4 regions of the Arthrobacter sp. TJ-238 genome follow, and region 4 is predicted to be linked to each of the others. Evidence: riboswitches for the same ligand, from Rfam matches in the RefSeq annotation. Region 4 holds a riboswitch; each other region holds the start of a gene.

Region 1 (3,840 bases), on a different contig from region 4:
GCGGCCGGCGGGGCGACGGCGGGCGGGACGGTGCGTGAGGCGATGCTCATGCGGTCACCACTTTCGGGTCGATGAGCGTGTAGAGGAGGTCGATCACGAGGTTCACCACGACGTAGACCGCGGCGGACAGCAGCACGATCCCGAGGATGACCGGCAGGTCCTTGTTGTAGACCGAGGCCAGGGTCAGCGACCCGATGCCCTGCCTGCTGAAGAGGGTCTCGACGACCACGGACCCGCCGAGCAGCGCGGCCACGACGAAACCTGACATGGTCATGACCGGGATGGCCGCGTGCCGGAGTGCGTGCCGGATCCGGACCGGGAGGTCGCGCATGCCGCGGGAGCGGGCCGTCAGGATGAACGGCTGTTCCAGGACGTCCTCGAGTTCGTTCCGCAGCACCTGGGAGAGGGTCCCGAAGACTGCGAGGGCGAGGGTGAGGGCCGGGAGGACCAGCGCGGCCGGTCCCTGGTTCCCGCCGATGGGGAACCAGCGCAGCGTGAACGAGAAGACGATCAGCAGCGCGAACCCGATGATGAACGTCGGCGTCGCGGCGAAGACCACCTCGATGCCGGAGACGATCGACCGGATCCAGGAGGCGCGCTGCGCGGACAGGATCGCCACGACGAATGTCAGGGGCAGCGCGACGGCGACGGCGGACGCCGCGAGTGCCGCCGTCGCGCCGATCTGCTGCCCGATCGCCACCGAGACGGGCAGGCGCAGCCTGTAGGACTGCCCGAGGTCGCCCTGCACCAGGTTGCCGAGGTAGCTGCCGTACTGCACGAGGAGGGGCTGGTCGAGGAGGTAATCGGCGCGGACCTGCGCCAGCGTCTCCTCCGTGGGCCGTGCGTCGGGCCCGCCGAGGATCAGCAGCGCGGTGTCGCCCGGGATCAGGTAGACGGCGAGGAACGTCAGCGTCGCGGCTCCCCAGAGGACGCCGATCCCGATTGCGAGTCGCGTGAGGACGCGGCGGAGCACGGTCACCTACTCGGCCTTCCAGGCGTAGGTGAGGACGGGCACCGGGTGGGAGGTGTCCACCGCGACGTCGTGCAGGGTGTTCGCGTACGCGAACTGGCTCGGGTTCTCGTAGAGCGGTACGCCGGGCACGATCTCGAGCAGCCGGTGCTGCGCCTTCGAGTACGCTTCTTCGGCCACAGGCCCGTCGTCGGCCTCGCGGGCCGTGGAGAGCAGGGCGTCGAGCTGGGGGTCGTCGACGTAGGACGAGTTCTGGCCGATCCGCTCACCCGTGATCTCGGAGGAGTGGTAGCGGATGAACAGGACGTCGGTGGTGTTGGTGTGCCAGACGCCGGCCAGGGCGTCGTAGTCGCCGGCGTAACGGAGTTCCGTCAGTTGTGCCTGAGGAAGCTGGATGATCCGCAGGTCGAAGCCCACCTTGCGGGCCTCTCCCTGCAGCTGCACGAGCAGTGGGCTCGGCGTGGAACTCTCCACCGTGGGGACCTCGACCGTCAGCCTGCTCCCGTCCTTCGTGCGGAAGCCCTCGCCGTCACGCCCGGTCCACCCGGCGTCGTCGAGCAGCTGGTTCGCGCGCTCGGGGTCATACGTGAGGACCCCCTCGACAGTCGGGTCGTAGTACCTGCTCTCCCTGGACAGGAAGCCGTCGATCGGCGTGTAGGTGCCGAAGCCGAGGCTCTCCGTGACGGCCTTCGTGTCCACTGCGGCGGCGAACGCCTGCCGCACCGCGAGGTCGTCGAACGGTGCACGATTCAGGTTGAAATTGAGGACGTAGGGGTTGCCGGTCCGGGCGAGGTTCTCGTACGTGAAGTTCGGGTCGGCCTGCACGGCCGAGGCGTTCTGCGGCGCGAGGTTCTCCGTCAGGTCGTACTGGCCCGAGACGAGGGACTGGTGGCGGATGACGGGTTCGCTGACGAGGGTGACCTCGACGCCGTCGAGGTACGCGGCACCGTCACCGTCCAGCCACTCGGGCGCCCAGGCGTAGCCCTCCCGCTTCGTGTAGCTGATGCTCTGGCCGGGGCGGTAGTCGGCGACGGTGAAGGGCCCTGTGCCGATCGGCTTCTGGCACAGCGTCTCGGGCGCCTCGGTGATGGCCTTGCCGGAGTTCATGCCGAGCCAGGACTGGGCGAGGGTGTAGAGGAAGGGGGTGTAGGGGTAGGCGAGGTGGGCCTCGAAGGTGTATTCGTCGAGCACCGTGCCGTCGACGTACGGGGCGATGTACGCGGCAGCGAGGGGTGACTTCGTGGCGGGGTCCCTCATGTGCTCGAAGTTCTGCCCGAGGACCTCCGCGTTCCAGGGCGAGCCGTCGCTGAACGTGACCCCCTGCTTGAGGCGGAACGTGTACGTCCTGCCGTCCTCCGAAACATCCCAGGACTCGGCGAGGTACGGCGCGATGTCCCCGTTCTCGTCGAGGGTCACCACGTTGTCGTAGATCAGGCGGCCGAGGAACTGCTGCTGCGTGGCGGAGATGCCGTGGCCGTCGAGGCAGCCCGGCTCGGCCGAGATGGACACGTCCAGGACGCCGCCGGAGACCGGCTCGCCACCGGTGACGGCGGACGAATTCGCCGGACCGGCGCAGCCGGCCAGGAGGACGAGGAGGCCCACCGCGGCCAGGACCGTGGCGTTCCCGGAGCGGTTTCGATTTCGGGCAGGACGAATTAAGGGTGCGTTCATGGGAAATTCCTCAAGAGTCGTTCCGGCGCAGCGCGGAGCATATTGCGTCCGGAAGGAGAATGAAAAGGAGAGTGAAGGGAAAAGACGCACCGAGGGCGCCGGGATCCTGCTAGGGGAGGGCGGTACAGCTCACGATGAGTGCCTTTCGAAGTGCTCTTGCCCGCACCGGACCGGCACTGTGTGCCGAGGAGAAGGCCGCTTCGTCATCCGAACCACCCAGGAACATGGGGTTGGCGCGCGATCCAGTCGGAGCTTTACGATCGCGTCTCTTGAAGCTGGAACCAACTATAGGCAGATGCCCGGGGCGTCCGACCAATAAAAAGAAATATGACACGGCGCGAATTGCCGTGGAGTGGACGGAATGTCCTGCGGTGCATTTCAGCGAAGGGTGACGGTGCCGTCGTCGAGGATGCGCCACCCGGGATTATGGGCGATCTCCCACACGATTCCGTTCGGATCGCGCACGAGCCCGCGGAAGATGCCGCCGAAGACGCTCTCCTGCGGCTCCTGGACAGGGGTGCCGCCGGCGCGCATCATGGCAGCGACGGCGGCGCGGACCTCTTCCGGGCCGTCGACATTGTGGGACAGCACTATGCCCGACGGTACCGGTGTGGCGTCGAGCCCGAGGTCCTGGGCGAACTTACCGGCGAGGAACAGCCCGAGGAGCACTCCCGGAGCCACTTGGTAGAAGATCACCTCGTCGGGCACATCGAGAGTCGGCGTCCACCCGAGCCCTTCGCTGTAGAAGGTCCGCGCGGCGTCGAGGTCCCGCGCGGCGACGGTGACGAAGTGGAGGCGTGCGTCCATGGAGAGAGCGTACGGGTTCCGACCCTCGCGGAAGCGTTCCCGATCCCGGTGGAACCGGGAACGCTTCGGTCGGGACGGGTGTCAGTGGCTCAGAGGAAGAGGGTGCGTCTCCCTGTACCGCTGGATGTGGAGGGCGAGCTTCCGCTCCGCTTCACGGCGACGCTCGCACTGGCGTTTGAGGTCGGACTCGGACAGCGCGGGTGCGCCGCGCTGGATGCGTTCCCCTGAGGGGGGAGCGGTGGCAGGCAGACTCACGGGTCGGGGCTCCGACTGTTCTGTGGTCATGGCGGTCTCCTTCGGTGGGAAGGGCGCGCGACGAATGGTCCGACGGTGGGTGGTCGACGCGCGCCTTCGTCGACCCAGGGCTCGTGTCGGTCCTCGAGTTCCGCAAT
Region 2 (3,840 bases), on a different contig from region 4:
GGGAATCCGATCATGACCGTCAGGGACTCACCCGTCACGCACTCCCCGACCCCGAAGATGACCGGCAGGCCACCAGGATCCGGATCGGTCCGTCGAGTCGCGGCCGCCGTTCCCCGCAGCGTCTGGCCCCTCATCGCCTTCCTTGTGCTGTTCGGGATCGGAGGTCTCATCCGTCCGAACCTCGTCACGATAGATTCGCTGATCGGCACGGCGACCTTCGCGATCATCCTCGCGATCGCTTCCTTCGGTCAGACGGTCGCGGTCATCCAGGCCGGCATCGATCTGTCGGTCCCGAACACGCTCGCCTTCTCCGCCCTGGCGTTCCTCGGTCTCGCGGGCCCGCTGGGTCCGATGGGCGCGTTTCTGGCCGCGCTCTTCACCGGGGCCGTGATCGGCTTCCTCAACGGCTTGGTCATCTCGAAACTCGGGCTCACTCCGATCGTGACGACGATAGCCATGAACGGACTGCTGTTCGGAGTCATACTCCTGGTGTTCAATTTCTCGGAGCTCACCGCCATCCCCGAGTTCGTCATCCAAATCACCTCGGCAAAGATCTCGGTGTTCGGCGTCGAGATGGCCTCGGTGCTGCTGCTGGGACTGATTCTCATGGGAGTGCTGCAGATTGTGCTGAGCTTCACGGGATGGGGGCGGTCGCTGTTCGTCGTCGGTTCCGCGGCCGAGGCCGCGCGGCTCGGGGGTCTCCCTGTGGACCGTATCCGGATCGGTGGCTACATCGTGAGCGGCGTCCTGGCAGCTTTCGCCGGCATCGTGATCGTGGGCTACTACCAGCAGGCGTCGGCGACGATGGGAGCGAGCTATCTGCTGTCCTCGGTCGCGGCAGTGGTCATCGGGGGCGCCTCGATCTTCGGAGGACGGGGATCGGTCGTCGGCACCGTCGGAGGGGCACTCGTGCTCGCTCAGGTCTCGACGCTCGTAACCGTCCTGAACCTCGGGGCGAACATTCAGCAGCTCATCTACGGAGTCATCATCCTCCTCGTCGTCTCCCTCTACGGGCGGAGTGCTTCTACCTGAGGCGCTTCGCGACGCGAGATGACAGGTGCCTCTGGACCCGCCGTCGAACCCGACCCGGCCTCGGAGCAGAATCAAGGGTTCCAACGCAGAACTCTGGTTTGTTGGACGGCACCCCGCGCTGTAGTGGGTGCCCAAGGTGAGCATTCGGCCCGGCACGGAACGTGCGGGCAAGGACGGCGCTTCCTCGTCCGGGGACTGGAAGGCGTTCGCCGGGTCGATCTCGAAGGGGTCCTGGCGGAGGAAGACGGAAGGAGCGACGGCGGCCAGCACGAGGAAGGCCAGCAGTGCCGCGGGGATCCAGACGCGGATCGGGGTGCCCCGGACGAGGCCGGAGGCGCGCAATCGCGCGGTGGACGGCGCGGAAGCGTGGAAGCGTGGAACACTCTGAAGTCGTGACAACACATCCGCTGTGGAGGCCGTTTCGTGATGACGCCAACTACCGCCGTCAGACCGCCCGCACCGCGTATCGCCAAACACCGCCCGGTCCCCCGGAAGCACACCGGATAGCGTGGGCGACCCAGTTCGCCCTCATGCATCAACTCATCAGCAAGACGATTCCCGACCAGGTAATGCAGATCCGTCATATCGGCTCGACGGCCGTACCGGGCCTCCTCGCCAAGCCCGTGATCGATATCGATCTCACGGTCCCCCACGTTGCCGACGAAGCCGCGTTCGTCCCCCTGCTCGAATCAGTAGGCTTCCGACTCATCTTTCGGGACGACGTGGCCGGTGACACGCACCGACAGCTCACCTTCGGTGACCCCAACACGAATCTGCACATCTGGGAACCGAACGCCATCGAGCCTCGTCGCCACGAGATGTTCGTCGCGTGGCTCCGGTCCGATGTACAGGATCGACAGCGCTACGCCGAAGCAAAACAAGCGGCCACGGAAGGTGACGGGAACCGTCGGTACAACGACCTGAAAGCTGCGGTGGTCTACGACATCTACGAACGGATCTTCCTCGCCGACACAGCGCATGTTCATAACCCTCGGCCCCGCCGCTGACGGCGCACTGCCTTAAGAGGGCGCCGTGAACGGCTTCCGGGAGCGATCCTGCCGCCTGGGCGGCTCCCAAGATCACACTCAGTTAAGGCAAGGGACCCTGTCCAGTTAGCAAGCTCAAAGCAGGGTAGGTCCTGTGCAGTCGCTCGGACCGGTCCTCCATAGCGCTGAGCTGTTCCCAGAACTCGTTCCCCGAGAGCGTTCTCCCGTACTCCGTGGCGCAAGTATCGCACCCGTATCAAGGTACGCAACGGGTCCTGAGTGGATGTTGTACGCGCACGGCCCGAGCCAAGGACAAGGCTGCTTTCTGACATCAGCTACTTCCACCGCTTCCGGGCCGCTTGTAAAATGTGGGTTGGAGAGCCGGGAAGCCTGGTCGGCCCGCAAACGGAAACGCCTGCGGCATGCCATGGCAACCGTCGCGGCGTGTTGGCCGCGACCAAGGAACGGATCCTGTCATGCAGTCAGATTCATCTCCCGTCATCAACACCTCACGCCTCGCCAAGAGCTTTGGACGGACGGCCGCGCTTGCCGGCCTGGACCTGTCCGTCCTGCCGGGCGAAGTCCACGGATTCCTGGGGCCCAACGGGGCCGGAAAAACCACCACCCTTCGCATCCTCTTGGGACTTATCCGCCCCACGTCGGGAACCGCCCGACTGTTCGGCATCGATCCCTGGGCCGAACCGGTGCGGTCACACCGGGATGTGGCCTATGTTCCCGGGGACGTGACGCTCTGGCCCAACCTGACCGGCGGCGAGGTCATCGACCTGCTCGCCGGACTGCGCGGCGGTGCGGATGAGAACCTACGCCGCCAGCTCATCGACGAGTTCGACTTCGATCCGCGGAAGAAGGCGCGGACCTACTCCAAGGGCAACCGGCAGAAGGCAGCCCTGATCGCAGCCTTCTGCCGCCCCACCAGGCTCTACCTGCTGGACGAACCAAGCTCGGGCCTCGACCCGGTCATGGACGCCGTATTCCGTCGCCATGTCCGCCGGGTCACAGCAGACGGGGCGACAGTGCTGCTCTCCAGCCACATCCTGGCCGAAGTGGAACAGCTCTGCGACAGGGTGACCATCATCCGCTCCGGAGTGGCAGTGGAATCGGGGACCTTGGCCGAACTCCGGCACCTCACCCGCACGCGCTTCCGTGTCACGTCGGCGGCGACACCTGAGATGCTGTCCACATGGCGGGGAATCCATGAGCTCCGCGTTGACGGGACAACCATACAGTTCGACGCCGACACAGCCGACCTTGGCTACGTGCTGGATGCTTTGGCTACAGCAGGTGTCACGGGCATCACGGCCACACCCCCTTCCCTGGAAGAGCTCTTCATGCGCCATTACGGCGTGCAGGATGCCGGGCAGTCCAGCCACAGGAGCCAGAACGGTCAGGTGCTGTGATGAGCGCTGTGCTCCGGCTGGCCCTGCTCCAGGCCCGCAGGGACCGCGGGACCCTGGCCGCCTGGATCCTAGGCATCGCCGGTCTGGGCTACGCGGCCGCTACCGCTGTCACCACACAGTTCGGCGAGGACGGCGAGCGCGCCGCCCTGATTTCCGTGGCTGCCGTCAGTCCGGCCTTCCTCTTCCTCCGGGGGCTACCCGACGGCATCAGTTCCGGAGCGGTCACCTTCTTCCAGGGGTACTCGTTCACCGCTGTGCTGGCCGGGCTGATGAGCTCATTCCTGGTGGTCCGGCACACCCGTGCCGATGAGGACCAGGGCCGATCCGAGCTGGTCGGTTCCACCCGGGTAACCCGGGTGACGTCCCTGTACGCAACCCTGCTCCTCGGCACCTGCGCCGCCGTG
Region 3 (3,840 bases), on a different contig from region 4:
ATCTGCGTGAGGAAGGCGTCGTGGCCTACGGCCGAGGAGATCATGTGGACGGGCACCTCCCCGGGCAGTCCGGCGGCCAGGCGCCGTGACTGCTCGGGGAAGTACAGCCGGTCGGTGTCCACGGCGGCGATGAAGAACTCGGCCGTCGCCCCACCCAGGGCGCCGTCGAGGCTCCCGCGCGCTCGGGCCGCGTCATGGCTCATGAGCGCCTCGGTCAGGACGACGTAGCTGTTGGCATCGAAGCGCTCCACCAGCTTTTCCGCCTTGTGGTCGAGGTAGCTCTCCACCTGGTAGCGGCCCCGGCCGGCGGGCAGGACGGCACCGAAGGGCTGCTCGCCGTCCTGCACCGCGCGGCCGAAGCGCGCTTCCAGCTCCTGCTCGGATCGGTAGGTGATGTGCGCGATGCGCCGGGCGAGGCCGAGGCCCGCCTCCGGATGCGGGCCGTCGTAGTAGTCCCCGCCGCGGTACGCCGGGTCGAGGCGGATGGCCTGCAGCTGTGCCTGGGCGAACGCTATCTGTTCGGCCGAGCTGGCGGCTGTGCAGGCGACGACGGCGCACCGCTCCACGCGCTGCGGATACATCAGTGCCCACTCGAGGGCGCGCGCCCCGCCCATGGACCCGCCGATCACGGAGTGCCAGCGGTCGACGCCGAGCCGGTCCGCGAGCAGGGCCTCCGCCCGCACGGCGTCGCGGATGGTGACGAACGGGAACCGCGATCCCCAGGGTGTGCCGTCGGGTGCGAGGCTTGCCGGGCCCGTCGACCCGTAGCAGCCTCCCAGCATGTTGACGGACACCACGAAGTAGCGGTCGGTGTCCACCGTGCGGCCGGGCCCCACGAGGGCGTCCCACCAGCCCTCCTCCGAGGCGCCGCGCGCCACGTGGGAGCTGCCCGTCAGGGCGTGCTGCACGAGCACGGCGTTGGAGCCATCCGGGTCGAGCCGCCCCCAGGTCTCGTAGGCGAGCTGGACATCGGGCAGCTCGCCCCCGGTCTCCAGGGCCAGCGGCCCGATCGGCAGGACGCGCAGCAGTCCGTCTCCCGACGGTGCGCCGCCGATCCCGGGGTGCGACGGCGCAGCAGGGTAGGCAGCAGGGTAGGTGGTCACGAAGGGTTAGGCTCCTTTGGCGGCGCGGAAGCCCGCGTCGAGGTCGGCGAGGATGTCGTCGATGTTCTCCAGGCCCACGGCGAGCCGCACCAGGCCCGGACGCACGCCGGCCGCGAGCTGCGCCTCCGCCCCGAGCTGGCTGTGCGTGGTCGACGCCGGGTGGATGACGAGCGAGCGGACGTCACCCACGTTCGCGACGTGGGAGTGCAGCTCGAGGCCGTCCACGAAGCGCTTGCCCGCCTCCAGCCCGCCGGCGATGTCGAAGCTGACGATCGCCCCCGTGCCGTTGCGCCCGTACTTCTTCCCGCGCTCGTACCAGGGACTGGAGCTGAGCCCCGCGTAGGCGACGCCCTCGACGTCGTCGTGCCCCTCGAGCCACTCGGCGACCGCCTGCGCGTTCTGCACGTGGCGCTCCAGGCGCAGGCTGAGGGTCTCCAGCCCTTGGGCGATGAGGAAGGCGTTGAAGGGCGACACGGCGGACCCGAGGTCGCGCAGCAACTGCACCCGCGCCTTCAGGATGTACGCGAGGTTCGCGCCGAGCGCGCCGCCCACCCCGAGGTCGCGTGCGTAGACGAGCCCGTTGTAGCTCTCGTCCGGCGTGTTGAAGCCGGGGAACCTCTCCGGGTACTTTGCGAAGTCGAAGTTCCCCGAGTCCACGATCACGCCGGCGATCGCGGTGCCGTGCCCGCCCAGGTACTTCGTGGCGGAGTGCACCACGATGTCCGCGCCCCACTCGATCGGCCGGATCAGGTACGGCGTGGACAGCGTATTGTCCACGATCAGGGGCAGCCCGTGCTCGTGGGCGACGGCGCTGATGCCCTCCAGGTCGAGGACGTCCTGCCGCGGATTGGAGACCACCTCGCCGAAGAACAGCTTGGTGTTCGGGCGGATGGCGGCCCGCCATTGCCCGAGGTCGTCCGGGTCCTCCACGAAGGTGGTCTCGATACCGAACTTCTTCAGGGTGTGCTTGAAGAGGTTGTAGGTGCCGCCGTAGAGGCTGGGACTGGCCACGATGTGGTCCCCGGCCTCGGCGACGTTGAGCACGGCGAAGGTCTCCGCGGCCTGCCCGGAGGCGAGCAGCAGCGCGCCGACCCCGCCCTCGAGGCTCGCGATCCTGGTCTCGACCGCCTCCTGCGTGGGATTCCCGATACGCGTGTAGATCGGGGCGAGCTCCGTCAGCGCGAACCTGTTCGCGGCGCTCTCCGCGCTCGGGAAGACGAACGACGTCGTCTGGTAGATGGGCAGCGCACGCGCCCCCGTGGCTGGATCCGGCACCTGGCCGGCGTGGATCTGGCGTGTCTCAAAGGACCAATCGTTGGACATGGTGCTCCCTGTCGAAGGGGCCCCTCCTCGTCCGCTGCTCCTGCCGACGGGTCACCGCCGAAGGAAGCATCGACTCCGCAGGAGCCCGCGCTTGCGCGACGCCGGTCTGGCGCCGCACCTGGTCCTCACCCGGGGCACCCCACCGCGGTTGGAGGGTTGCCGGCCAGCAAGCCGGGGCTTCGTGCTGGCACTCATGACCTGCATCCATGGAAACCCATATGGGCGGATCCGGCAACACGTGTGACATTGCGTGAAGGAGGGCGCACCGTGCGCCCGGTGCAGCGGCAGGATCAGGAGTAAGGGGAGCCTAAGTCGAGACGTACATCACTTAGTGCCACACTGTCGGCATGCGCCTGGACCACGTCTCTTACGCCTGTGAACCCGATGGACTTGCCGCGACTGCCGATCGCATCTCGGCCCGGCTCGGCATGGAGCCGGTGAAGGGCGGGGTGCATCCCCGCTTCGGCACCCGGAACATGATCTTCCCGCTGGCCAACGGTCAGTACCTCGAGGTCGTCGAGGTCCTCAACCACCCCGCGTCGGACAAGGCGCCGTTCGGCCAGGCCGTCCGCGCCCGGTCCGAGGCCGGCGGCGGCTGGATGGGCTGGTGCGTGGCCGTGGACGACCTGGGCCCCTTCGAGGAGCGCCTCGGCCGCAGCGCGGTCCCCGGCAACCGCAAGTTCCCCGACGGCCAGGAGCTCACCTGGCAGCAGATCGGCATCAAGGGGCTCATCGCTGATCCCCAGGTCCCCTACCTGCTGCGGTGGGACGACGGGACCGAGCCCCTGCATCCCTCGAAGGCCCGCCCTGCCTCGGTGAAACTGGACTGCCTGACCATCGCCGGCTCCTCCGAGCGCGTCACGGAATGGCTCGGCACGGACGTCGAGGCGACGCTCGACGGCGTGCAGGTCCAGTGGATCGCGCCCAGGGGCACGCCGGGCATCATGTCCGTGACATTCGAGACCGCCGACGGCCGCATCGAGATCTGACGCGTCGTATCACCAGGAAGTCGTATCACCAGGAAGGGACCGGACGATCCGTCCGGTCCCTTCCTCGTCCGCCCGTTCGCGCTGTGCGCGTGGATCAGGCGTGCGTGTAGGTGAGGCAGTCCGCGGCCTCGGCGCCCGGACCCACCTTCACCGCGGCGGCCGTGCACAGCAGGTCGTGGTTGAACGAGCACTCCGAACGCTGGCAGGCCCCGACATGCGCGAGCATCTTCGGGAGGCCGCCGCTGATCGACGTGTCGATGAAGGTGGCGCAGGACGCGTGCTCCTCGCTCCCGGACACCGTGATGGCGACGGCTGTACAGCCGTCGTGGTTGAACGAGCAGTTGTGGACACTGCACTCGGAGACACTCGTGACGACGCTCATCGTTCCTCCTGGTTCACCCCGTAGCGGCCCGGCTGGAACCGTG
Region 4 (3,840 bases):
CACCGCTTCGTCCTCGGCGGGCTGGCGGCGCTACGGCTCGTGGGCCTCCTCGTGGAGCAGTGGGAGACCCTCGGCCTCGCGCGGCACGCCCGCGGCATCGGCTCGGACGGCTCCTTCCTCGCCCGCGCCAGGAACCTGCTGGGGCAGTCCTTCGGGCTGATCGTGCAGGCCATCCGACGGGCCACCCGGCTCGCGACGGCGATGGAGGCGCGCGGCTTCGGCGGCGGGACCCGCACCTGGGCCCGGACGAGCACCTTCTCGGGCCTCGACGCCGTCGTCGCCGTCGTCGGGCTGCTCATCGCCGCGGGCGCGGTGACGGCGGCCGTGCTGGCCGGGACGTGGAGCTTCCTGCTCTCCTGACCGGGTGGACGGGACGGCCCGGGCCGCGGCTCTTCGAGCGCCCGCGTCCCGGGCGGGATTCGCGGCAGACGCGAACGGGGGCCCGCCGAAGCGGGCCCCCGTGGTGGAATTCACGCAGTGCTAGAGCACGTCCGAGAGGAACGACCTCAGGCGCGGCGTCTGCGGGTCGTCGAAGATCGCGGCCGGCGGTCCGGTCTCGACCACCACGCCGCCGTCCATGAACGTCACGGTGTCCGAGACATTGCGCGAGAAGCCCATCTCGTGGGTGACGACCACCATGGTCATGCCCCCGGCCGCGAGGTCCGCCATGAGCGCGAGGACGCCCTTGACGAGTTCCGGGTCCAGGGCCGAGGTGGCCTCGTCGAAGAACATCACCTCGGGGTCCATGGCCAGAGCCCGGGCGATGGCGACGCGCTGCTGCTGGCCGCCGGAGAGGTTGCCGGGCCGGACGTCGGCCTTGTGCTTCAGGCCCACGAGGTCCAGCTGCGCGAGGGCCTTGTCCCGGGCCTCGTCGGCGGACATCCTCCGGAGCTTCCGGAGGGCCAGCGAGACATTGTCCAGCACCGTCTTGTGCGGGAAGAGGTTGAACTGCTGGAACACCATGCCGATGCGCCGGCGCAGCTCGTCCGGGTTGTCCTTGAGCACGGACCGGCCGTCCAGGAGGATGTCGCCCTGGTCGGGTTCGATCAGCCGGTTCAGCACCCGCAGCAGGGTGGACTTCCCGGAGCCGGACGGGCCGATGACGGACGCCGTCGTGCCCTGGTCCACGTGCAGGTCGATGCCGCGCAGCACGTGGTTGGTGCCGAAGGACAGGTGCAGGTCCCGCCCTGTCAGGGTGCCGGATTCCTGGATCTTCACGCCTTCGCTCCTTCGCCGATCTTGGCGGCCAGTTCGTCCGGCTCGGGCTTCTGCTTCCTGCCCACGCGGAGCCGGTTGTCGATGTAGTTGACCAGGTGCGTCAGTGGGATGGTGAGGCACAGGTACAACAGCCCGGCCGCGATGAGCGGTGACAGGTTGCCGGTGTTGCTCGCCGCGTCGTTGCCGACCCGGAAGAGCTCACGCTCACTGGCTACGAGGCCGATGAAGTAGACCAGTGAGGACTCCTTGATCAGCGAGATGAACTGGTTCACCAGGGCGGGCAGCACGCGCCGCACGCCCTGGGGGACCACCACGAGCTGCATGGACGCGCTGTAGCTGAAGCCCAGGGCGCGCGAGGCCTCCAGCTGTCCCTTCTCCACGCTCTGGATACCGGAGCGGAAGATCTCGCCGATGTAGGCAGAGGCGATCAGCGAGAGGGCGAGGATGCCCAGGGGGTACGGACTGGTACTGCCCGTGATCTCCCGGAGGATCGGACCCAGTCCCAGACCGATGAGCAGGATGATCACGACGGCGGGGAGCCCGCGGAAGATGTCCGTGTAGATGCGCGCGATCCAGCGGAGCACCCGGTTGCGGGAGATCCCCATGATCGCGAGGATCATGCCGACGATCGTCCCGATGATCCCCGAGGCCAGCGCGAGCATGAGCGTGTTCGGCAGGCCGACGGTCAGGAGGTCCGGCAGGACGGCGGCCATCGCCTCCCAGTCGAAGAAGGTTTTTCCGAGTTGTTCCAGGGCGTCCATGCAGGGACCGCTACTTTACTTCCACGGCTTTGCTACCGGGCTTCCAGTCGGTGGGCATCTCGCGGTCCGGGTACCACTCCTTTGTGAGCTCGGTCCAGGTGCCGTTGGCGATCACGGCGTCGAGACCCGCGTTCAGGGCGTCGATGAGCGGCTGGTTCTCGCTGTTCACGGCGTACGCGGTGAAGTTCTCGGTGTTGATGATCGTCTCGGCGATCGTGGTGTCGTCGCCCTCCTTCACCTGGCCGGTGGCCTGCTGCGACGGTGCCACCCAGGCGTCCACCTGCCCGTTCTTCACGTTGGCGTAGACGGTGTTGTAGTCCGGGAAGCGCACGGGCTCGAGGCCCAGGGTGTTGGTGACGTAGTCGTCCTGGACGGTGCCCTGGACCACCCCGACGCGCGTGCTCTCGGACAGGGAGTCGAAGCCGGTGACGGAGGAGTCGGTCTTCGCGACGACGGCCATGTAGCCGAAGTCGTAGCCGTTGGTGAAGCCGACGTTCTCCCGGCGGGCCTCGGTCGTGGAGATCGAGGAGGATCCGACGTCGTACTGCTTGTTCTGCACCTGGGCGAGGAGCGCCGAGAAGTCCGTGGAGGCGAACTCCACCTCGAGGCCCAGCTTGTCGCCGATGGCGCGCAGCAGTTCGTTGTCGTAGCCGGTGAAGACGCCGTCCTCCAGGAAGATGTTCGGCGGGGCGTCCGAGAGCGTGCCGACGCGCAGCGTGCCGTCGGTGATCAGGCCGAGGTCCGCCGGATCGATCTCCTCGACCGGGGTGGTGGTCTCGGTGGTGTACTTGTCCAGCGACTGCTGGTCGCTGCCGGCCAGGGCGTCGGTGGTCTCGGTGGGTTCGCTGCTGCTGGAGCTGCCGCAGGAGACCGTCAGGGCGAGCAGGGGCACGGTCAGTGCGGTGAGGACCTTACGGGAGAGGTTCATGGTGTCCTTCGTGGTGGCGGGCCCGGGAACGGGCGCGCTGGGTGGGGTGCTGGGGACGCCGGAGGCCGGCGGGAGGACTGCTGGCTGCTGGGTGACACGCTCGCTGTTCTGGGCTGTGCGCGCTGTGGCGGTCGGACCGGGCCGAAAACCGGGGAAGGACCGCACGACGCCGTACTTGCCAACCGGGGGACTGGACCCGGCGGCCGAATCTTCACCTGGAGCACCCCACTACGGGAGAGGGTTGCTGTCCAGCCGGCCAGGGCCGATGGCTGGAACTCTTGATTTGAGCAAAACGCTAGGGCAGCACGGAGTGTCCGGTCAAAACGGGATCACGGATATTGCGCCGCTTGACGCGGGAATCCGGGGGATCAGGGGCGGGGTGTGGCCGACTTCACACGAATCGGTCCACGAGCGCGGTCAGTTCCTCGGTCAGGGCCGAGGAGGTGCGGATCTCCTGCCCGTCGAGCGAGAGGACGGGCACGAGGAGCCGGATGCTCGAGATGAGCCACACGGCATCGGCGTCGAGGAGGTGGTGCGGTTCGAGCGGCCCGTACCCGAGGTCCCACCCCTGCTCCTTCGCCGCGGTGAACAGCGCGGCCTGCGAGGTGCCGGCCAGGATGCCGCTCTCGAGCTGCGGCGTGACGAGCGTCTTCCGCCCGTCGCGCACATAGGCGAGCAGCACGGTGGACGTGGGCCCCTCGAGGATCTTGCCGTCGGATGAGGTGAAGATGACGTCATCCGCGCCGGACGCCTTCGCGTGGCGGATCGCGGCCATGTTGACGGCGTAGGAGAGCGTCTTGGCGCCCATGAGCAGCCACGGTGCGCGCTGCGCCACGGTGCTGTCGTACCCGCGCTCGAGGAACAGGACCCTCACGCCCGCCTCGCGCTGCGCCAGCGTGGCCGCCGGGACGGGCGCCACCTGTACCCACGCCG

Evidence for each region. Region 4 has a riboswitch for S-adenosylmethionine ahead of AC4D2O_RS09295 (ABC transporter substrate-binding protein). Riboswitches for the same ligand answer to the same signal wherever they lie in the genome.
Region 1: another riboswitch for S-adenosylmethionine. It lies ahead of AC4D2O_RS06180 (ABC transporter substrate-binding protein); the one in region 4 lies ahead of AC4D2O_RS09295 (ABC transporter substrate-binding protein).
Region 2: another riboswitch for S-adenosylmethionine. It lies ahead of AC4D2O_RS14585 (GrpB family protein); the one in region 4 lies ahead of AC4D2O_RS09295 (ABC transporter substrate-binding protein).
Region 3: another riboswitch for S-adenosylmethionine. It lies ahead of AC4D2O_RS15795 (bifunctional o-acetylhomoserine/o-acetylserine sulfhydrylase); the one in region 4 lies ahead of AC4D2O_RS09295 (ABC transporter substrate-binding protein).

Annotation. Positions count from the first base shown of each region.
Region 1 is NZ_JBZCNH010000003.1:16,018-19,857, forward strand. It holds gene AC4D2O_RS06170 (ABC transporter permease) at 1-50, opposite strand, end outside; gene AC4D2O_RS06175 (ABC transporter permease) at 47-979, opposite strand; gene AC4D2O_RS06180 (ABC transporter substrate-binding protein) at 980-2,641, opposite strand; SAM riboswitch class IV at 2,789-2,916, opposite strand; gene AC4D2O_RS06185 (VOC family protein) at 3,020-3,448, opposite strand; gene AC4D2O_RS06190 (hypothetical protein) at 3,530-3,733, opposite strand.
Region 2 is NZ_JBZCNH010000006.1:231,559-235,398, reverse strand. It holds gene AC4D2O_RS14595 (ABC transporter permease) at 1-16, shown strand, start outside; gene AC4D2O_RS14590 (ABC transporter permease) at 13-1,032, shown strand; SAM riboswitch class IV at 1,102-1,212, shown strand; gene AC4D2O_RS14585 (GrpB family protein) at 1,407-2,039, shown strand; gene AC4D2O_RS14580 (ABC transporter ATP-binding protein) at 2,495-3,436, shown strand; gene AC4D2O_RS14575 (ABC transporter permease) at 3,436-3,840, shown strand, end outside.
Region 3 is NZ_JBZCNH010000007.1:148,025-151,864, forward strand. It holds gene metX (homoserine O-acetyltransferase MetX) at 1-1,055, opposite strand, end outside; gene AC4D2O_RS15795 (bifunctional o-acetylhomoserine/o-acetylserine sulfhydrylase) at 1,110-2,426, opposite strand; SAM riboswitch class IV at 2,509-2,625, opposite strand; gene AC4D2O_RS15800 (VOC family protein) at 2,774-3,415, shown strand; gene AC4D2O_RS15805 (DUF1540 domain-containing protein) at 3,510-3,797, opposite strand.
Region 4 is NZ_JBZCNH010000004.1:83,803-87,642, forward strand. It holds gene AC4D2O_RS09280 (energy-coupling factor transporter transmembrane component T family protein) at 1-360, shown strand, start outside; gene AC4D2O_RS09285 (amino acid ABC transporter ATP-binding protein) at 481-1,218, opposite strand; gene AC4D2O_RS09290 (amino acid ABC transporter permease) at 1,215-1,979, opposite strand; gene AC4D2O_RS09295 (ABC transporter substrate-binding protein) at 1,990-2,907, opposite strand; SAM riboswitch class IV at 3,074-3,191, opposite strand; gene AC4D2O_RS09300 (aminodeoxychorismate lyase) at 3,299-3,840, opposite strand, start outside.